Regions from separate parts of the Kitasatospora sp. NPDC042419 genome, predicted to be linked through region 3. Evidence: riboswitches for the same ligand, from Rfam matches in the RefSeq annotation. Region 3 holds a riboswitch; each other region holds the start of a gene.
What was found. A riboswitch is a leader RNA that binds a small molecule or an ion and turns the genes downstream of it on or off. The one in region 3 is predicted to bind cobalamin.
Positions count from the first base shown of each region.

Region 1: it holds a riboswitch for cobalamin, as region 3 does, so the genes downstream of both, AC067J_RS39920 (prenyltransferase/squalene oxidase repeat-containing protein) here and AC067J_RS13185 (ribonucleoside-diphosphate reductase subunit alpha) in region 3, are expected to answer to the same signal.
Region 2: it holds a riboswitch for cobalamin, as region 3 does, so the genes downstream of both, nicT (Nickel transporter NicT) here and AC067J_RS13185 (ribonucleoside-diphosphate reductase subunit alpha) in region 3, are expected to answer to the same signal.
Region 4: it holds a riboswitch for cobalamin, as region 3 does, so the genes downstream of both, AC067J_RS30075 (cobalamin biosynthesis protein) here and AC067J_RS13185 (ribonucleoside-diphosphate reductase subunit alpha) in region 3, are expected to answer to the same signal.

Region 1 covers NZ_JBWKAW010000040.1:46,058-51,301, reverse strand. Annotated here, with positions in the region: gene aceB (malate synthase A) at 1-1,221, shown strand, start outside; gene AC067J_RS39930 (3-hydroxybutyryl-CoA dehydrogenase) at 1,235-2,101, shown strand; gene AC067J_RS39925 (flagellar hook-length control protein FliK) at 2,253-2,744, opposite strand; gene AC067J_RS39920 (prenyltransferase/squalene oxidase repeat-containing protein) at 2,762-3,844, opposite strand; cobalamin riboswitch at 3,943-4,062, opposite strand; gene AC067J_RS39915 (AbfB domain-containing protein) at 4,325-4,810, opposite strand; gene AC067J_RS39910 (hypothetical protein) at 4,905-5,244, opposite strand, start outside.
Region 2 covers NZ_JBWKAW010000007.1:228,417-233,660, forward strand. Annotated here, with positions in the region: gene aroQ (type II 3-dehydroquinate dehydratase) at 1-231, shown strand, start outside; gene AC067J_RS17065 (AAA family ATPase) at 546-1,487, shown strand; gene AC067J_RS17070 (Fpg/Nei family DNA glycosylase) at 1,630-2,439, shown strand; gene AC067J_RS17075 (ArsR/SmtB family transcription factor) at 2,612-3,031, opposite strand; cobalamin riboswitch at 3,114-3,305, shown strand; gene nicT (Nickel transporter NicT) at 3,338-4,510, shown strand; gene AC067J_RS17085 (DNA/RNA helicase domain-containing protein) at 4,562-5,244, opposite strand, start outside.
Region 3 covers NZ_JBWKAW010000005.1:234,719-239,962, reverse strand. Annotated here, with positions in the region: gene AC067J_RS13195 (glycoside hydrolase family 26 protein) at 1-1,126, opposite strand, end outside; gene AC067J_RS13190 (flagellar basal body-associated FliL family protein) at 1,292-2,323, opposite strand; cobalamin riboswitch at 2,752-2,893, shown strand; gene AC067J_RS13185 (ribonucleoside-diphosphate reductase subunit alpha) at 3,080-5,244, shown strand, end outside.
Region 4 covers NZ_JBWKAW010000020.1:77,500-82,743, reverse strand. Annotated here, with positions in the region: gene AC067J_RS30085 (putative cobaltochelatase) at 1-932, opposite strand, end outside; gene AC067J_RS30080 (cobyric acid synthase) at 942-2,621, opposite strand; gene AC067J_RS30075 (cobalamin biosynthesis protein) at 2,618-3,586, opposite strand; cobalamin riboswitch at 3,665-3,863, opposite strand; gene AC067J_RS30070 (alpha/beta hydrolase family protein) at 4,073-5,188, shown strand.

The DNA of each region.
Region 1 (5,244 bases), on a different contig from region 3:
CTGCTCGACGCGACCGAGCGCCGGATCGACGAGACCACGCCGGACGGCCGCCGGTACCGGGTCGGCGACACGCCCGCCACCGTCGTGGTCCGCCCGCGCGGCTGGCACCTCGACGAGCACCACCTGCGGATCGACGGCCGCCCGCTGCCCGCCGCGCTGGTCGACTTCGGTCTCTACCTCTTCCACTGCGGCAGGCGCCGGACCGAGGCCGGCAGCGGCCCCTACTTCTACCTGCCCAAGCTGGAGAACCACCTCGAAGCACGGCTCTGGAACGACGTCTTCACCTTCGCCCAGGCCGAGTTGGGGATCCCGCACGGCACCGTGCGGGCCACCGTCCTGATCGAGACGATCACCGCCGCGTTCGAGATGGACGAGATCCTCTACGAGCTGCGCGAGCACGCGGCCGGGCTCAACGCCGGCCGCTGGGACTACCTGTTCAGCCTGATCAAGAACTTCGCCCGGCACGGCCCGAGGTTCGTCCTGCCCGACCGCGCCAACCTCACGATGACGCAGCCCTTCATGCGCGCCTACACCGACCTGCTGGTCCGCACCTGCCACCGGCGGGGCGCGCACGCCATCGGCGGGATGGCCGCCGCGGTCCCGCAGCGCGACCCCGGGGCCAACGAGGTCGCCCTCACCAAGGTCCGCATCGACAAGGAACGCGAGGCCCACGACGGCTTCGACGGCTCCTGGGTCGCCCACCCCGCCCTGGTCGCCACCTGCCGCACCGCGTTCGACGCCGTCCTCGGTGACCGGCCCCACCAGCTGGACCGCACCCACGAGGACGTCGAGGTCACCGCCGCCGACCTGCTCGCCGTCCAGCGCCTCTCCACCGGCCTGCCGACCGAACGGGGGCTGCGCTCCAACGTCGCCGTCGCGCTGCGCTACCTCACCGCCTGGCTCGGCGGCACCGGCGCCGTCGCCGTCTTCGGTCTGATGGAGGACGTCGCCACCGCCGAGATCGCCCGCTGCCAGCTCTGGCAGTGGCAGCACCACTGCTCCCGGCTCACCGGCGGCTCGCTCGCCACCCCCGGCATGGTCCGGCGGCTCATCGACGCCGAGCGGGCCGCCCTGCTCGGCGAGGGCGCCGACCCGGTCCTGATCGACGACGCGGTGCGGATCCTGGAGGAGACCGCCCTCGGCGCGGAGCTGCCCGCCTTCCTCACCACCGACGCCTACGCCCGCCACCTGGTCCGCACGGCCGCGCCGTCGGCCCGCTAGAGAGGCCCACCCCATGAACGAGATCCGCCGGGTCGCCGTCGTCGGCGCCGGCCAGATGGGCTCCGGCATCGCCGAGGTCTTCGCGCGCGCCGGGCTCGACACCGTCGTCTGCGAGCGGGGGCCGGACGCGCTGCGCGCCGCCCGCGCCCGGATCGACCGCTCCCTGCACCACGCCGTGGACCGCGGCCGGCTGAGCACCACCGGGCGCGAGGACGCCTGGGCCCACCTGCTGTTCGCCGACGACCCGGAGGCGCTGGCCGACCGTCAACTGGTCGTCGAGGCCGTGGTGGAGGACGAGGCGGTGAAGACGGACGTGCTGGCCACCCTGGACAAGGTGCTCGCCGACGAACAGGCCGTCCTCGCCACCAACACCTCCGCCATCCCCGTCACCCGGCTCGGCATCGCCACCGGCCGCGCCTCGCACGTCCTCGGCCTGCACTTCTTCAACCCCGCGCCGGTGATGCCGCTGGTGGAGCTGGTCTCCTCGCTGCACACCGACCACACGGTCCTCAACCGGGTCGAGGGCTTCGTCCGGGACACCCTCGGCAAGCAGGTCGTCCGCTCGCGCGACCGCGCCGGCTTCGTCGTCAACGCCCTCCTCGTCCCCTACCTGCTGTCGGCGATCCGGATGGCCGAGGCCGGCCACGCCACCGCGGCCGACATCGACTCCGGCATGGTGCACGGCTGCGCCCACCCGATGGGCCCGCTCCGGCTCGCCGACCTCATCGGCCTGGACACCGTGCAGGCCATCGCCGAGTCGCTGTACGCCGAGTACAAGGAACCGCTGTACGCGCCCCCGCCGCTGCTCGCCCGGATGGTCGAGGCCGGACTGCTCGGCCGCAAGGCCGGACGCGGCTTCTACCCCTACCGGGACCGCTGAACCCGCCGGTCCCGACCCGGCGTCCCCTCCCCGGCGTGCACGGTCCGGCATGCCCGACCCGGCATGCCCGACCCGGCGTGCCCAACCCCGGTACACCGGTGCCCCGGCCTCCGTCGCGGAGGGCCGGGGCACCGGCACGACGGCCCGCGGGTCAGGGCGCGGTGATGCCCGGCTGGGCACCCGCCCCGAAGGACCAGCCCTCGACCTCGCCGGGGGCCGGGTTGTAGCTGCCCGCGCCCAGGTTGCTGTACGACCAGGGGCCGCCGTGCGGCGCGTGCCAGTACGACCAGTAGGCGCTGCCGGTCGGGTTGGTGCAGGTCGCCGGCAGTGCGTTGATCTTGCAGACGAAGCCCGGGAAGCGCGGGTGGAAGGCGTACGAGAACCCGGCGCCGGTCAGCGCGGCGAGGCCGCTGGCCGGGTCGCCGGGGGCGCAGCCGGTCTCGATCCCGCCGCCGAGCGCGGTGAAGTCGACGACCACGGTGACCCCGGAGGTGCCGGAGCACGCGGCGGCCCGGGCCGGCGGGGCGGCGGCGGTGGAGACGCCGAGCAGACCGGCGGTCAGGGCCGCGGCGGCGGCGACCGCGGCGAACGCGCGGCGGGACGGGCGGTGGGACGGGCGGCGGGACATCCGGGTGTCGTTCATCGCGGTGCTCCTCGCGGTCACTGGGCGGCGGCCGGGCAGGCCAGGACGGGGGCGGCCGGGCGGGCGCCCTGCGCGGACAGCCCGGCCAGGTTCGCGCCGGAGAGCCCCAGCACGGCCTGGGCGGTGGCCCGGGTGGCGGTCGCGGGGTTGAAGCCGCTCGCGTCGTAGGCGACGGCGCCGCGGACGGCCGGGGCCGCCGAGCAGCCCTGCTGGAACTTGACCAGGCTGCTCCAGCCCTTGAGCCCGGACACGATCCGGCCGTTGGAGAGCAGCGCCGAGGTCGCCAGACCGGTGCTGTTGGCGTTGGAGGCGGCCGCGCCGGCCGCGGCGAAACCGCCGTCCGTGTTCTGGTGGGCCGTCAGCCAGTCCAGGCCCGCCTTGGCCTTCGCGTGGCGGCCGGTCGCCGCCAGGGCCTGGACGGCGAGCGCGGTGGCGTCGGTGTCGCCGGTGCAGGCCGCCTGGCCGAAGGCGACCGGGAAGCCGCCGTCGGTGCACTGGGCGGCGGCCAGGAAGTCGACGGCGGCGGCGGGCGCCCCGCCGGGGGTGCGCTGGAGCGCGATCAGCGCGAGCGACTGGCCGAAGGCGTTGCTGTAGTCGCCCCACTGGGAGCGGTCCGAGAACCGGCCGGACGGGGCCTGGAGGGAGCGCAGCCGGGCCGGCAGGTCGACGCCGCCGAACGCCGCCGGGTCGGTGCCGCGCACCTCGGCGGCCAGCAGCAGCTTGGCGGTGGCGCCGGCGTAGGCCTCGGTGGTGCCGTCGCCCAGGTAGCCGGCGAGGATCTCCGGCTTCGCGAGCCAAGCGGTGGCCTTCGCGGCCGCCTGGTCGGAGCTGCGGGCGGCGGCGAAGGCGAGGACGGCGTCGATGGTCAGGCCCTGGTCGGGGTAGGCGGTGCCGTCGAAGACCGACTCGAAGTGGTCCCCGTCGACCAGCTGGCGGGCCAGCCAGCCGGCCGCGGCGGCGTCCGGGCGGAAGGTCGCGGCGGCGTCCCCGGAGGCGGGAGCGGCCGGGGCGGCGGAGGCGGCGGACGCCGGGAGCACGGCGGTCAGGACGAGGGCGGGTATCGCGAGCAGGCCGAGGGAGCGGCGGCGGAGCACGGGCATCAGAGGCCTTTCCGGGCCCGGGCACACGGATCCCCACCGGCCGCCGGCACGGCACCGGACAGCCTCGGAGCTCCGGCCCGCAGACCACGACGGGAGGAGGGAACACACCTCCGCCGACGGGTACTCGGGCTCGCCGCCGACAGCCGTCGGAGGCCTACCGTTGCGGGTCAGCGCCGGATTCGAACCGGACTTCCCCCGACGGCGGAGTCGAACAATGACGGCTCATCATGGCGTCCGCCCGGAGAGGGGTCAAGGCCTGGACCCGGGGTGACCTGGCGAACCGTCACCGGCCGCCGCGCATCCTCGACCACCGAACGGGCCGACGGACGGCTCCTCGCGGACGGCTCCCCGCGGACGGGCTCGGCACGGCCGGCGTGGCCGCGATCCACCTCGGCGCCGGACAGCGCGACGTGGTCCGACCGCTGCCGTCCCCCACCGGCCTGCTGCCGCCGCTCGCGGCCCCCACCGCGGCCGGGGCGGCTACGGCTCCATGAAGAACCAGCTCATCGGCAGCATCCTGAAGGTGGCGTCCTCCTTCGCCGAGGCCGGATTGACGCCGAGGGATTCGACGTAGAGGTGATAGTCGCGATGCCGGATCCACCGGTCGCGGAAGTTGAACGACTGGAAGGAGATCCAGCCGGCGTCCAGGTTCCCGGCCTTTCCGGCACGGACGAGGAAGGTCGAATCGTCCGAGAAGAGGTCGGGGGCCGAAGCACCGTCCCAAGCCTCAAGGTTGAGCCGGAAGTTCCGATGCCGCAGGACGTGGCCGCCCTCCTCCGGACGGACGGAGTGGAAACGGATCGTCGGTACGGTGTCGGCACCGTCGATCGCGCTACCGCGCTCCAGGCCGAAGACGAAGCGGGACTTCCTGGCCGGATCGAACGGACTCAGTTCTCCTTCGGAGTTGTGGGACTCGATGAACCTGTCCTGACGGTTGAAGGACTGAAGCACCACCGTCTCGGCCATTTCGGACCCTCCGATCAACCAACCGGTGTCGGCTCCCCGCGCTGTGCGCGGTGGTGCGGGGTGCCCCGGGCCCACCGCGAGCGACCGCCGGGCGTCAGAAGAAGTGGACCACCCTCAGCCGGAAGCGGGCCTGCACCGCGATGCCGGCGGACTCGTTCGCGAAGGTCACGTCCCGGTGCAGGGCCACGTCGGGCTGGGTGACGTCGGCACTGGAGACCGTCCCGAAGGACTCCCCCAGGGACAGCGGCGCGATGTCCTCCGCGAACAGCTCCCCGCCGAAGTCGAGGAAGTAGCCGAAGTACTTCGGCTCCGTGGGGTCGAGGTTCTCGCCGATCGACAGGGCGATCCGCATGCCCGCGTCGACGGGCGCGGACTCGCCCTCGTAGAGCCGGAGCGGGCCCTCCGGGAAGGTGAAGACGTCGTTCCGCGCCATC
Region 2 (5,244 bases), on a different contig from region 3:
GTGGTGATCAACCCGGGCGCGTTCACGCACTACTCGTACGCGATGCGGGACGCCGCCGCTCAGCGGACCGCGCCGCTGATCGAGGTGCACATCTCCAACCCGTACGCCCGGGAGACCTTCCGGCACACCTCGGTGATCGCCGCGGTGGCCTCCGGCACGATCGCCGGATTCGGGCTCGGGTCGTACGAGCTGGCCCTGCGCGCGCTCGCCGAGCAGCTCACCACGGGCTGACGGGCGGGCGGAACGCGCGTCGGCGGCCGGGCGGCGGACTGTGTCTGCTGCCCGGCCGCCGTGTAGTGTCCCCGCTGAAAAGAAGTCGGGAGGTGACCGTGACGCAGTACGCCGGGGGTGGAGATGTCCCCCCACGTCCCGTCGCTCCGCCGGCCCCGCCGTACCCCGGGAGCGCCGCCGGGCCGGCCGCGTCCGGGACCGCGTCCGGGTCCGGGAGCGGGACCGGGACCGGGTCCGCGTCCGGGTCCGCGCAGGACTCGCTGTCGGGGCCGCCGACCGTGCCCGTGCCGGTGGTCCAGCCGGGGCTGCCGCCCGTGCCGCCCGGGCCGCAGCCCGTGCCGCCGGGTCAGCAGCCTGTGCCACCTGGTCAACAGCCCCTGTCACAGCCTCTGCCGCAGGCTGTGCCGCACCCGGGTCAGCGGCCGGGGCCGCAGCCCGGTCCGCCCGTGGGTCCGCCGCCCGGCTCGCCGGCCGCGCCGCCCCCGGTGCCGCCTGCCCCGGTTCCTGCTCCGGCTCCGACTCAGGGCCCTGGCCCAGCATCTGTCCCGGCCCCTGCCCCGGTGCCGGCCGGTCCGCCGCCCGTTCGGCTGGCGGCACCCGCTCCGGCCCCGGTTCCGGCCGGGTCGACCGGGCACTTCCTGCTGCCCTCCGGGGCACCCGTCCAGCTCCCGGCGCACCCGCCGCAGCAGCACGCGCCCTCCGGTCCGATCGCGGTGCTGCTGATCGGCCCGGCCGGCGCCGGCAAGACCACCGTCGCCCGGCACTGGGCCGAGCGGCGCCCCAACCCGACCGCGCACATCAGCCTCGACGACGTCCGCGAGTGGGTGCAGTCCGGCTTCGCCAACCCGCAGTCCGGCTGGAACAACGCCTCCGAGGCGCAGTACCGGCTGGCCCGCCGGACCTGCGGGTTCGCCTGCCGCAACTACCTCGCCAACGGCATCTCGTGCATCATCGACGACGCCGTCTTCCCGGACCGCCCGGCGATCGGCCTCGGCGGCTGGAAGCGGCACATCGGGCCGGGCATGATCCCGGTGGTGCTGCTGCCCAGCCTGGACTCCGTGCTCAGCCGCAACGCCCGGCGCAGCGGCAACCGGCGGCTCGGTGACGAGGAGGTGGCCCGGATCCACGGGCGGATGGCCGGCTGGTACAACTCCGGGCTGCCGATCATCGACAACTCCCACCTGGACGTCGCGGCGACCGCCGCCGAGCTGGACCGGGTGATCCTGGCCCGGCTGCTGGGCATCCCGGTGCGCTGAGCAGGCCTTCCGTCCGGGCCGTCCGTCCGGGCCTTCCGCCGCTCACGGGCCCTTCGTCCGGCCCTTCCGGCCGGCCGGGCCTGTCAGTGCCGGCTGCGATGATGGACGGGTCCTGATCGAACCACCGGGGGGAGCCGCGCCCGTGCCGGAAGGCCACATCATCCACCGTCTCGCCGCCGAGAACCACCGGGCCTTCGGCGGTCGTCCGGTCCGCGCCAGCAGCCCGCAGGGCCGGTTCGCCGACAGTGCCGCGCTGATCGACGGGCAGGAGCTGGTCGCGGCGGAGGCCACCGGGAAGCACCTGTTCCTCGGCTTCGCGGACGACGCGTGGGTGCACGTCCACCTCGGCCTCTACGGCGGCTTCAGCTTCGGCACCGGGCCGGCCCCCGCCCCGGTCGGCCTGGTCCGGCTGCGGCTGGAGAACGACGACCACTTCGCCGACCTGCGCGGTCCCAACACCTGCGCGCTGATCACCGGCGAGGAGAAGGCGGCCGTCGCAGCCCGGCTGGGGCCGGACCCGCTGCGGGCCGACGCCGACCCGCAGCTCGCCTGGCGGCGGATATCCGGCAGCCGGACGACGGTGGCGGCGCTGCTGATGGACCAGAAGGTGTTGGCGGGGGTCGGCAACGTCTACCGGGCCGAGGTGCTGTTCCGGCACGGCATCGACCCGCACCGGGCCGGCCGCGACCTGCGCCGCGCCGAGTGGGACGCGATCTGGGCGGACCTGGTCGCGCTGATGCGCGAGGGTGTCGGGGCGGGCCGGATCGACACCGTCCGGCCGGAGCACACCCCGGAGGCGATGGGCCGGCCGCCGCGCGTGGACGACCACGGCGGGGAGGTCTACGTCTACCGGCGGGCGGCGATGCCCTGCCTGGTCTGCGGCACCGACGTCCGGACCGAGGAGCACGCCTCGCGCAACCTCTTCTGGTGCCCGTCCTGCCAGCGGGCGTAGAGGTTCCGCAGTCGCGCGGGCCGGGGTGGCCGGTGAAGCGCGGTCGGTGAAGCGCGGCCGGTGAGGGGCGGCAACGCCTGTGCCGGGCTGCGGGGGTGACGGCGGGTCGGGCGCCGGTCGCCGTGCCGCGACGGCCTCCGCGGCCGCCGTGGTCGCCGAGCGCCGCGGCCGGTCAGCCGGTCGCGGCGGTGGGTCCGGGGTGGTCCTCGTCGGTCGGGTGGCCGGGGAGCTCGACGTGCTCGCCACCGGCGCACTCGTCGAGGAGGGGGCGCATGGCCTCGTCCACAAGCCGGTAGCGCACCACACGTCCGTCCTTCTCCCCGGCCACCACGCCCGCCGTGCGCAGCAGTCTCAGCGCCTGGGAGACGGCCGGGTCGCGCATGCCGGTGGCGACCGCGAGATCGGTGACGGCGAGCGGGCCGGCCCGGTGCAGGGCGAGCAGCAGGGAGAGCCGCCCGGGGTCGGCGAGCAGCGAGAACCGCTCGGCCCAGGTCCGGACCCGGTGGGCGTCGCCGATGGCCGCGATCGCCTCGCAGACCCGGTGCCCGTCGATGGTGCGGTGGCCCGCGCGGTCGGCCGGTACGAGATGCATGCCCGCATTCTTGCAGCCGGCGGCCTGTGATCCTGGACACCTGCGCAGGTGCGCAGCCTTGCAAGGGTGTTCGGGAGCCCCCTACGGTGTTCCCCGCCGTGGTGCTCGGGAAGACCGGTGGCGGACCCTCAGGGGTCCCAGTCCGGAGCGGCCCTCGCCACTGTGATCGGGGGAGTCGTCGGTACCCACGACGCCACTGGACGCCTCGCGCGTCCGGGAAGGCGGGTACCGGAAGCCCGTAAGCCAGGAGACCGGCCACGGCATCTCACGAAGTCATTCCACGAGGTGCTGGAGCGTGATCCGCAGATGACCCTGCCCGAAACCGCCGCCGATCCGGCGGCGCCGAGCGTCCTGCCGACCTTCCGCTGGAGGCGGGAGGACAGCCTCCGCACGGCCGGTCTGATGGGTGTGATCCTGGCCATGCACGTGGTGGCCTTCGGCACCCTGATATTCCTGGTCGCGCCGGAGGAGTACGAGGTCGGGACCCAGGTGTTCGGGGTGGGCCTGGGCATCACGGCCTACACCCTCGGCATGCGGCACGCCTTCGACGCCGACCACATCGCGGTGATCGACAACACCACGCGCAAGCTGATGGCGGACGGCAAGCGGCCGGTCTCGGTGGGCTTCTGGTTCGCCCTCGGGCACTCCTCGATGGTCGTGCTGATGGCGGCCCTGGTGGCGGGCGGCGCCCAGCTGGCCGGCACGCTGATGGACGACGAGTCCACCACCCACCAGTGGCTGGGCATGGTCGGGACCTCGGCCTCCGGCGTCTTCCTCTACCTGATCGGCGCGCTCAACCTGGCCGCGCTGTTCGGCATCCTCAAGGTGTTCCGCTCGATGCGGGCCGGGCGGTACGACGAGGCCGAGCTGGAGGAGCACCTGAGCTCGCGGGGCTTCCTGGCCCGGGTGCTCAACCGGGCGACCCGCTCGATCACCCGGCCGGGCCAGATGTTCCCGGTCGGGATGGTGCTGGGCCTGGGCTTCGACACCGCGACCGAGGTGTCCCTGATGGTGATGGCCGGCTCGGGTGCCGCCTCCGGCCTGCCCTGGTACGCGATCATCTGCCTGCCGCTGCTGTTCGCGGCCGGGATGAGCCTGTTCGACACGCTGGACGGCACCTTCATGAACTTCGCCTACCAGTGGGCGTTCTCCAACCCGGTGCGGAAGGTGTACTACAACCTGACCATCACCGGGCTGTCGATCGCGGTGGCGTTCATCATCGGGACCATCGAGCTGGTCGGGGTGCTGCACGAGAAGCTCGACCTCACCGACCCGGTGAGCGGCTGGATCGCGGAGATCTCGCTGGACAACGTCGGCTACGCGATCGTCGGGCTGTTCGTGGTGGTCTGGGCGGCGGCCATCGCGTACTGGCGGCTGGCGGGCGTCGAGAAGAAGTGGAGCCCGCAGCCGGTCCGGCCGGCTCCGGCCACCGGCCCCGCCCCGCAGCCGGTCCCCGGCGCGGCCGCGGACACCGAGTAGCCACGCCCCCGCACGGCGCCCACCGGCCCCCACGGGCCGGGCGGGCGCCCCTCAGCGCCCCACCAGTTCGCGCAGCTTCTCGCGGGTCTCCCGGTCGGTGGACGTGATCACCGTGCCGATCATGCCGCGGGTGAGGAGGACCTTGTAGGTGTTCCGTATCAGCCGGTCGACCTCGTCGTCGGGCGTCGACTTCTTGAAGACCGGGTCCTTGGACGCGGCCCGGTCGGTCACCCAGCGGTCGTGCCGCCACACCAGGTCGGGGCCGATGATCACACCGTTCCAGTCGTACTCGAAGCCCTGTGCGGTGTACACGCACCCGACCTGTCCGAAACCGCCCGGGTCGGTGGCCCAGAGCGGCCAGGCGGGTGCGCCGCCGGCGGACGTCTCGCTCTTGACGTTCCAGGGCCGGGTCCAGTCACCGATCACCACGTCGTGAGACAGGGGGGCACCGGGACGTGGCGCGTCCGACCACTTCCAGCAGTACCCGGCGGTCATCCGGGCCCCGAAGCCGTCGTCGTGGCGCCGCTGGAGCAGGACCTCCAGCTCCAGCGGTGACTCCACCACCCGGAGGTCCATGCGGTCGTCGGGCTCCCATGAGGCCGGTCCGCCCCCCTCGAGCCCCAGGAGCCGGGCGACCCAGCGGACGTACGCCTCGCTGCCTCCGCAGCGGAACTGGTCGTCCAGGCCGACCAGTCGGCAGGAGAGACCCCTGGCCTCGGCTGCGGCGCGGATCG
Region 3 (5,244 bases):
CCACGTCCACGAACTGCGCGCCCGGGTAGTAGTCCCACGGGTCGACGCCGGGGGCGCCGTCCCAGGACACCGGGGTCCAGGCGAACAGCAGGTTGTGCAGGCCCCTGGTCTCCACCAGGTAGTGGTAGGTGATCCGCCAGAGCGCCTGGTAGTCGGCCGGCTTCCGGCCGGACCACCAGAAGCCGCGGGCGCAGTCGGCGGCGTTCATCTCGTGGTACGGGCGCAGCAGCACCGGCACGTCGTGCGCGGCGAGGTACTCCAGGTGGTCGGCGAGGAAGGACAGGTCGGTCAGCAGCGCCCGGTACTCGGGGGTGTCGCCGGTGCTGTCCACGACCCGGCCGAACCAGCCCGGGTCCCGGGCCGCGGGCGAGGACGAGCAGAGCACCCGGTCGAAGGACTTCACGTCCGAGCCCGGGTAGGGCTGGTGGAAGGACATCCCGACCAGGCCGGCCGGGGCGCCGCCGTTGTCGGGCAGCTCGGTGGTGGTGCCGTCGCAGTTGCGCTGGACGCCGGACGCGCCGTACGTGCCGTCCGCGGCGCGCGGGTGGCCGGACCATACGGCGGCCATCAGGTCCACCGCGTCGTCCGCGTACTGCCAGCCGACCGCGCAGGCCGGCCAGCGGCCCTCGGAGTAGGAGCGCGGGTTGCCGACGCCCCAGCCGCTCAGGCCGTAGCCGGGGCCGAGGTCGGTCTCGACGAAGCCGGGCAGCTTGCCGGTGATGTCGGCGGCCTTCTTGTAGTAGTAGCCGACCGGCTTGGTGCCGCGGTAGTCGCCGTACTCGGGGTTGTAGCGCTCGTTGTGCCCCTCGATGTGCTGGCCGATCACCGTGCCGCCGGATCCGCCGGACCGGGCCGCGCCCTCCAGGTCGGCGAGCAGCTGCTGGACGGCCCGGGCGTTCGGCGAGGCCTTCGGGTCCCGGGCCAGCAGGCCGCGGCCGACCTCCGGGGGCAGGGCGCGGCCCGCCCCGTTGAGGGTGAGCACGCTGCGCTCGGTCGGACCCGCGGGGCCGGGCGGCGGGGCGGAGCGGTCGTCCCGGCCGCCGAGGACCAGCACGCCGGTGGCGAGCACCGCGGCGGACGCGGCCAGCACGACCGGTTTGCCGCGCAGCGGGCGGGGCAGGGCCACGGGGCGCTCCTCCGGATGCCTGGGCCGGCCGGCCGCCCGGCAGCGGCGACCGGGCCGCCACGACCGGACACGCGTGCGACTGACAGCCCGCGAGCCTGCCACACTCCCCCGCGTCCCGGCGAACGGGCGCGCGGGGGACAGCCGGCCGGGCCGGCGGCGGGCGGGTCAGCCCGCCGGGACCGCCGGCGGGGCGGCGGGCGCCTTGGCCCGCTGCAGCAGCTGGTTCTTCACGTGCTCGCCGAAGCCGGCGGCGGCCGCGGTGGCGGCGGCGTCCGCGGTGTTGCCGCCCTTGGCGGAACCCTCGACGGTGAAGTAGGCGTAGCGGCCCAGGGTCGCCTTGCTGTTGGTGCAGCCCGGGGTGGCGCAGAAGACCGGCGCGCCCGGGGCGGCGGCGCCCTTGAGGTGGCCGACGTAGCTCTTCATCGCGGTCTCGGCCTGGATCTTGTGGTCGAAGACCGCGACGCCGACCGTCACCGCGCTGTCGCCGGCGACGTAGGTGGCCCGGAGCACCTGGCGGCAGCCCTGGTCACCGAGCACCCGGCCGAGCCCGCCGACCGTGGAGTTGCCGTCCCAGCAGGGCGAGTCGAGCGAGACCACGGTCCGGTTCCAGGTGACGCCGTTGACGCTCACGGTGAGCGCCGAGAACAGCGCCGCCGCGTCCTGCGGGGCAGGGTCGGTGGCGGCGTCCCAGAGCGGCTTCGACGGGTCCTCGGGGGTGGCGCTCGCGGTCGGAGTGGGCGTCGGGGTGGCGGTGGCCGTGGGGGACGGCTTGGCGGAGCCCGTCAGCGTCGGCGCCGGCTGCTGGGTGGCCCCGGTCGCGGTCGCGGTGGGCCCGGCGATCGGCTTCCCGTCCTCGTCCTTGCCCAGGAGGAGCAGGCCGCCGGCGACGGCGCCGCCGACCAGCAGGACGGCGACGGCCGCGCCGATGATCTTCAGTCGGGTCTTGCGCCGGCCGTCGGCCGCGTTGCGCTCGGCGAGGGCGGCCCAGTCCGGCTCGGTCGACTGCGGCTGCGGCGGGTGCTGCCAGTGGTGCGAGGGCACCGGCATCGGCTGCTGCTGGACGGGCTGGGGCTGGACGGGCTGGGGCTGCACCGGCTGGGGCTGCACCGGCTGGGGCTGCACCGGAGGCTGCGGCGCGGGCGGCTGCACCGGCGGCGGCACCTGGACCGACTGCGGCGGCTGCGGCAGCACGGGCACCGGCGGAACCACCGGCCGGACCGGCTGCGGCGCCGGCGGCCCGTACGAGGGCGGCGGCGGCCCGAACCCGCCCGGGGCCGGCGGCACGGCCTGGCCGCCGACGGGCGGCTGCCCCGGCGGCACCGGTCCGGGTCCACCCGGCTGCTGGTTCTGTACGCCCCCCGACCCGGCGGGAGGGGCCGGCTGTTCCCCCTGCGAAGCGGGCTGTCCAGACCACTCCCCGGGCACGCCCGTTCCGTCGCTCATGAGCCGAGATCGTAGGGCATGCCCCTGACCGGCGGCCGCCCCGGTAACCATTCCGTTTCCTAATCCGGACACGCCCGAGGGCCTCCGGAACCTCGGCCCGCGCCCCTTCCGGCCTCCCGCCCCGGTACCAGCCGTCATCGGGCCAACACGCCGCGCTGCACAACATGTGGTGTCGCATCGAGAGAGCACCACTAGATGTATGCTCGACCCTGCTGTCGACGCAGGGGAACCCGGTGCAAGTCCGGGACTGCCCCGCAGCGGTGAGCGGCCGTTCCCCAACGGGGGCCCGCGAGTCCGAGTACCTGCCGACGGTGTGCGAGCGCCTCCCCGCAGAGGCCCCAGCACGAGCACCACCTTCCGGGCCTCGCGGGCGGGCCGGGGACGACACGCCGCGCGACGCCACGGGCGTACCGCGCCGTCCTCCCCTGCCCCGAACGGCCCGGTACCCCGATCCACCGCCGCCGATCGCCGCCAGGAGAGAGCGCCTTGACCACCGCTGCCTCAGTCACCCTGCCCGCCCAGGGTTCCAGCTCCGCCCCCACCGACCCGACGGTCTCCGACCCGGGCGGCGCGCTCCTCCGACTGCTGACCGATCGCAGCGCCGACCTCCCCCAGGTGGACCCCGGCCACGTCGCCGCCGCCGCCCTGCGCGGCCGCCACGCCGGCTCGGACTTCGCCGAGCTGCGCGGGCTGGCCGTGGACGCCGCCGCGTCGATGATCGCCGAGGACCCGCAGTACTCGAAGCTGGCGGCCCGGCTGCTCGCTCTGGAGATCGTCGACGAGGCGGCGAGCCAGGGCGTGGTCTCCTTCGCCACCTCGATCACGGTCGGCCACGCCGAGGGCCTGATCGGCGACACCACCGCGGCCTTCGTCGCCAAGCACACCGACGCCCTGAACGCCCTGATCGACCCGGCCGGCGACGACCGCTTCGAGTACTTCGGCCTGCGCACCGTGCAGTCCCGCTACCTGCTGCGCCACCCGATCACCCGCAAGGTCGTCGAGACCCCGCAGCACTTCCTGCTCCGCGTCGCCTGTGGCCTGGCGGTCGGCGACAACGAGCAGTCGGTGCGCGAGGTGGCCGAGCTGTACCGCCTGATGAGCCGGCTGGAGTACCTGACCTCCTCGCCGACCCTCTTCAACTCCGGCACCCGGCACCCGCAGATGTCCAGCTGCTACCTGCTGGACTCCCCGCTGGACAACCTGGACTCGATCTACTCGCGGTACGCGCAGATCGCCCGGCTCTCCAAGCACGCCGGCGGCATCGGCCTCTCCTACTCGCGGATCCGCTCGCGCGGCTCGCTGATCCGGGGCACCAACGGCAAGTCGAACGGCATCGTCCCGTTCCTGCGCACCCTGGACTCCTCGGTCGCCGCCGTCAACCAGGGCGGCCGCCGCAAGGGCGCGGCCTGCGTCTACCTGGAGACCTGGCACGCGGACATCGAGGAGTTCCTGGAGCTGCGCGACAACACCGGTGAGGAGGCGCGCCGCACCCACAACCTGAACCTGGCGCACTGGATCCCGGACGAGTTCATGCGCCGGGTCAACGCCAACGCCGACTGGTCGCTGTTCTCCCCGGCCGACGTCCCCGAGCTGGTCGACCTGTGGGGCGCCGACTTCGACGAGGCCTACCTGAAGGCCGAGCTGGCCGGCAAGGCCGTCCGCACCATCCCCGCGCAGACCCTGTACGCCCGGATGATGCGCACCCTGGCGCAGACCGGCAACGGCTGGATGACCTTCAAGGACGCCTCCAACCGCGCCGCCAACCAGACCGCGCTGCCCGGCCGCACCGTCCACTCCTCCAACCTCTGCACCGAGATCCTGGAGGTCACGGACGACTCCGAGACCGCCGTCTGCAACCTCGGCTCGGTCAACCTCGGCGCCCACGTCGCCGCCGGCGCCACCGCCGCGGACCTGCTGAACGCGATGGACTGGGAGCGGCTGGACGCCACCGTCCGCACCGCCGTCACCTTCCTCGACCGCGTGGTGGACATCAACTTCTACCCGACCCCCGAGGCCGGCGCCTCCAACTCCCGCTGGCGCCCGGTCGGCCTCGGCGTGATGGGCCTGCAGGACGTCTTCTTCCAGCTGCGCCTGGACTTCGACTCCGCCGAGGCCAAGCAGCTCTCCACGCTGATCGCCGAGCGCATCATGCTCACCGCGTACGAGCGCTCCGCCGACCTGGCCGAGCAGCTCGGCCGCCACGAGGCGTACGCCGAGACCCGCGCCGCCCGCGGCGAGCTGCACATCGACCACTTCCCGAGCGCCGCGCCCGAGTGGGCCGCCCGCTGGGAGGCGCTGCGCTCCCGCATCGCCACCACCGGCCTGCGCAACTCGCTGCTGCTGGCGATCGCCCCGACCGCGACGATCGCCTCGATCGCCGGCGTGTACGAGTGCATCGAGCCGCAGGTCTCCAACCTCTTCAAGCGCGAGACCCTCTCCGGCGAGTTCCTCCAGGTCAACCCGTACCTGGTGCGCGAGCTCAAGGAGCTGGGCGTCTGGGACCAGCAGACCCGCGACGCGCTGCGCGACGCCAACGGCTCGGTCCAGGAGCTCGGCTGGCTGCCCGCCGAGGTCCGCTCGCTGTACCGCACCGCCTGGGAGCTGCCGCAGCGCGCGCTGATCGACCTGGCCGCGGCCCGCATGCCGTACATCGACCAGAGCCAGTCGCTGAACCT
Region 4 (5,244 bases), on a different contig from region 3:
GGCAGTGCCAGCTGGGCGGCCTTGCGGACGTCCTCCTCCAGCACCCCGGTGCGGCCCGCCCAGGCGGCCAGCGCGACGGCGGTGCGCGCCATCACGATGTCCGCGCGCAGCCCGTCCACCTCGAAGGCGGCGCAGACGGCGGTGATCCGGCGCAGCGCCGCGTCGTCCAGCTCCACCTTCGGCAGCAGCTCCCGGGCGGCGGTGATGCGCTGCGCGAGCGCCCGCTCGTCCGCGGCGAACCGGTCGGCGAAGCCCGCCGGGTCGGCGTCGTAGGCGAGCCGGCGGCGGACCACCTCGGCCCGCTCCACCGGCTCCCGGGTGGCGGCGATCTCGACGGTCAGGCCGAACCGGTCGAGCAGCTGCGGGCGCAGCTCGCCCTCCTCCGGGTTCATCGTGCCGACCAGCAGGAACCGCGCCGCGTGCCGCACCGAGACGCCCTCGCGCTCGACGTACGAGCGGCCCATCGCGGCGGCGTCCAGCAGCAGGTCCACCACGTGGTCCTGGAGCAGGTTCACCTCGTCGATGTAGAGCACGCCGCGGTGCGCCTGCGCCAGCAGCCCGGGCTCGTACGCCTTGACGCCCTCCGCGAGCGCCCGCTCCAGGTCCAGCGAGCCGACGATCCGGTCCTCGGAGACGCCGACCGGCAGCTCGACCAGCCGGGCCGGGCGCTCGGACGCGCCGGCGCCGGCGTGCGCGCCGTCCGGGCACTGCGGGTCGGGCGACTCCGGGTCGCAGGCGAAGCGGCAGCCGTCGACGGCGGCGATGGACGGCAGCAGGCCGGCCAGCGCGCGCACCATGGTCGACTTGGCGGTGCCCTTCTCCCCGCGCACCAGCACCCCGCCGACCGCCGGGGAGACCGCGTTGAGCAGCAGCCCGAGCCGCAGGTCGGCCATGCCGACGATCGCGGTGAACGGGTATCGGGCGTCACTCATGGTTCTCACTCACGATTCTCCCTTGGGGGCCTGTCCGGTCGGTCTTGGCGGATCAGCGCGCGGCGTTGGGCGCCCGGCTGGGCGTGCGGCCGGATCGTCCTCGTACTGGACGTACTTGGGTGATCCGGGCGTGCGTCCAGGCGGGATGCCCGGCGTCGCGCGCCCGTCAAGATCGGCCGGACAGGCCCCAGGGGCCCCGGGCGGCAGGAACGGCAGCGATCCGGCCGCCGGCACCCCGCCCTCGATCAGCTTCCACAGCGCGTCGGTGTCCGCGTGCTCCTCGATCAGTTCTCCCAGCCGGTCCAGCCGGGCCTCGCGCGCCTCGGCGAACGAGACGTCCGGCGCGGGGACGAACGCCCGGCCCGCCAGCGCGGCGACGTCGCGCAGCAGTTCGCGCCGGAAGCCGTCGTTCTCCAGCGCGCCGTGCCAGGTCGTCCCCCAGACCGGGCCCACCCGGCAGCCGTCCAGGAACGGCTCCCCGCCCTCGACGGCGACCACGCCGTGGTGGATCTCGTAGCCCTCGACGCGCTGCCCGTAGGCCTCGCCGACCGGTCGGCCGAGCACCTTCTCCACGCCGAACCGGACGTGCGTCGGCAGCAGGCCGAGCCCCTCCACGGCCCCGGCCTTCGACTCGACCTCGTCCACGATCGTCCGCGCCAGCATCTGGTAGCCGCCGCAGACGCCGAGGACCGGCCGCCCGGCGGCGGCCCGCGCCTTCAGCGCCGGCTCCAGGCCGCGCTCGCGCAGCCAGGCCAGGTCGGCGACGGTGGCCCGGGTGCCGGGCAGGACGACGAGGTCGGCGTCGGCCAGCTCCTCGGGCCGGGTGGCCCAGCGGACCAGCACCCCGGGCTCCTGGGACAGCGCGTCCAGGTCGGTGAAGTTGGACAGCCGGGGGAAGCGCAGCACGGCGACCCGCAGCACGTCCGCGCCGAGCGGGCCGCGCCCGGCCGTGCGGTCGACCACGGTGGACAGGTCCAGCGAGTCCTCGGCGTCCAGCCAGAGGTCCGGCAGCATCGGCAGGGTGCCGAGCACCGGGCGGCCGGTCAGCTCGCGCAGCATCTCCAGCCCGGGCGCCAGCAGCCGGGCGTCACCGCGGAACTTGTTGACGAACCAGCCGGCCACGTGCCGTTGGTCCTCGGCCGAGAGCAGCGCCAGCGTCCCGTACATCGCGGCGAACACGCCGCCCCGGTCGATGTCCCCGACCACGACGACCGGCAGCCCGGCGGCGGTGGCCAGGCCCATGTTGGCGATGTCCCGGTCCCGCAGGTTGATCTCGGCGGGCGAGCCGGCGCCCTCGCAGACCACCACGTCGTACCGGCGGCGCAGGTCCGCCAGGCACTCCAGGGCCCGTTCCAGCAGCAGCGGCTTGCGCTCGCGGTAGTCCAGCGCGCCGACCTCGGCGACCGGCCGGCCGAGCAGCACCACCTGGCTGCGGCCGTCCGCCCCGGGCTTGAGCAGCACCGGGTTCATGGCCGCCTCGGGCTCCACCCGGGCCGCCTGCGCCTGCATCGCCTGCGCGCGGCCGATCTCGGCGCCGTCCGCCGTCACGAAGGAGTTCAGCGACATGTTCTGCGCCTTGAACGGCGCGACGCTCACGCCCTGACGGGCCAGCCAGCGGCAGATGCCCGCGGTGACCACGCTCTTCCCGGCGTCCGAGGTCGTCCCGGCGACCAGCAGTGCGTTGCTCATGCCCTACCCCTCCTCCTGCCCGTGGCCGCCCGGAGCAGCAGGTGCCCGGCGACCGTCGTACCCAGCGCCAGCGCGCCCACCCGCCGGGAGAGCACGCAGGCCCGCTCGATGTCGTCCACCCCGACCGGCCGCAGCCCCTCGCCGAGCACCGGCCGGTGCTCGGTGCGCTCGCCGTACCGCAGCGTCCCGCCCAGCCGGACGCCGACCGCGCCGGCGAAGGCCGACTCGGCCTGGCCCGCGTTCGGGCTGGGGTGCGCGGAGCCGTCCCGCCGCCAGACCCGCCAGGCGGTGCGCGGCTCGGGCGCGGCGGCCACCGTCAGCAGCGCGGTCAGCCGGGCGCCCGGCCAGCCCGCCACGTCGTCCAGCCGGGCCGAGGCCCAGCCGAACCGGGCGTACCGGGGCGAGCGGTGGCCGACCATCGCGTCCAGGGTGTTGACGGCGCGGAACGCGAGCAGACCCGGCGTGCCCGCCAGCCCGCCCCAGACCAGCGCGTTGACCACGGCGTCGGCGGTGTTCTCGGCGACCGACTCGACCACCGCGCGGGCCAGCTGCTGCTCGTCCAGCCCGCTCGGGTCGCGCCCGCACAGGTGCGGCAGCCGTTCCCGGGCCGCCGTCAGGTCGCCCGCCGCGAGCGAGCGGCCGACGGTCCTGGCCTCCCGGGTGAGCGAGGTGCCGCCGAGTACCGTCCAGGTCGCGGCGGCGGCCAGCGCGGCCCGGCCGAGCGGACGGCGGCCGAGCAGCCGGTCGGCGGCCAGCGCGCCCGCCGCGACGGTGCCCACGCAGAGCGCCGTGTACGCGGTGCCGGCGGCGCGGTCGTCGCGCCAGATCAGCCGCTCCAGCCGGTTCGCGGCGGAGCCGAAGACGGCCACGGGGTGGCCGCGGCGCGGATCGCCGAACCGGGCGTCGGCGAGGTACCCGGCGGCGGCGCCCGCGGCGAACGCGGCGGCGCGGGTCAGCGGGCGCACGGCAGGGGGCGGTGGCGGGTCGTCGAGGCCGGGGCAGCCTGCATCGCGTGCGTGTCCTCACTCAGGGTCCGCGCCCTGGATCGACGTACCGGCGGCGAGAGTCTCCTGGCTTCCGGGTCGGACGCACCTCCGGGCCTTCCAGCGGCTTCTGACGGCTCGCCGTGACCTTCGTTCGGACGTGCTCCCCGGTGACAGTGGCGGGACCGCGCCGGACTCGCACCGGCTTCCTCTGCTTGCCTCCGTATTGGCTGAAGGATCCCATCACGCCCCCGAAGGGGGAGTCAACCGAGGTCACGGAGCGTTTGGTCACACCGCCGGGCTCCGCTCCGGCGCCCGCTCCCGGCGGCTCCGGAGCGTCCCGCCCCGGTGTGACCTTGCTCCCGAAGTGACCCGGACGGCCGTGTCCTACTGGCCACCGGCCGTCCCCGCTAGTGGACTGGGGCCAGAACACCGTCCGGCACCGGGACTTAACTGCGGGGAGCGAGTATGCGTTGGGGAATCGCGGCCACCGTGGCCGCAGCCGCCGTCGGTACCGGGGCGGCCGTGCTGGTGATCGGCCGGCGGGCGTCCGAGCGGATGGTCCACCCGGCCGCCGCCGTCCGGACGAGGTCGGGCCCGGTGCAGGTGCTGGCCCTCGGCGCCGGGCGGGTCACCTTCACCCCCGGGCCGGCGGCCGAACGCCCCGGCCGCTGGGCCGTCGAGTGGGGCGACGACGGGCACGCGGTGGTCGGCGAGGTCCTGCACCGCGACGACAAGGGCGTCACCCGCCGGCTGCTCCGCGCCGACCGGGGCACCCTGGCGCCCGGCACCGAGGTCCGCTTCACCCCGCGGGTGCACGTCGGCGACCCGACCACCGCACTCGGCCTGCCGTTCACCGACACCGCCGTCGAGGGCGAGCTGGGCACGCTGCCCGCCTGGCGGCTGGACGGCAAGCGGGGCACCTGGGTGATCCTGGTGCACGGCCCCGGCACCGACCGGCAGCAGGGCCTCGCGGTGCTCCCGCTGCTGCAGCGCCTCGGCCTGCCGGTGCTGGTCGTCAGCTACCGCGGCGACGCGGGCACCCCGGCCTCCCCGGACGGCCTGGGCCACTTCGGCGAGACGGAGTGGCGGGACGTCGAGGCGGCGATCCGGCGCGCCCTGGACAGCGGCGCGGGCCAGGTCGTCCTGTACGGCTGGTCGCTCGGCGCCACGACGGCCCTGCAGACCGCCGCCCGGTCCGGCTGGGCGTCCTCGATCAGCAGCCTGGTCCTGGACTCGCCCGTGCTGGACTGGCCGGCCGGCGCGCGGCGCGGCGCGGCACGGGCCGGCTACCGGGGCGCGGCCGCCGAACTGGGCGCGCTCGCCGCCGAGGGGCGGACCGGCGTGGATCTGGCCGACTTCGCCCGCCTCGCCGAGGGCACCGACCTGCGCGTCCCCACCCTGGTGCTGCACGGCCCGGACGACCCGGTGGCCCCGTTCCGCGCGGCCGAGCGCCTCGCCGGGCACCGCCCGGACGTGGTCAACCTCCAGGCCTTCCCCGGCGGTGACCACGCGGCTCTCTGGAACACCGACCCGGACCGCTACGAGGAGACCCTCCGCCGCTGGCTCACCCCTTTCCTCTGAGCCGACCCCGCCCGGGCCGCGGCGTCCCGCCGGTCGCCGCGGCCGGTCCCCTTCCC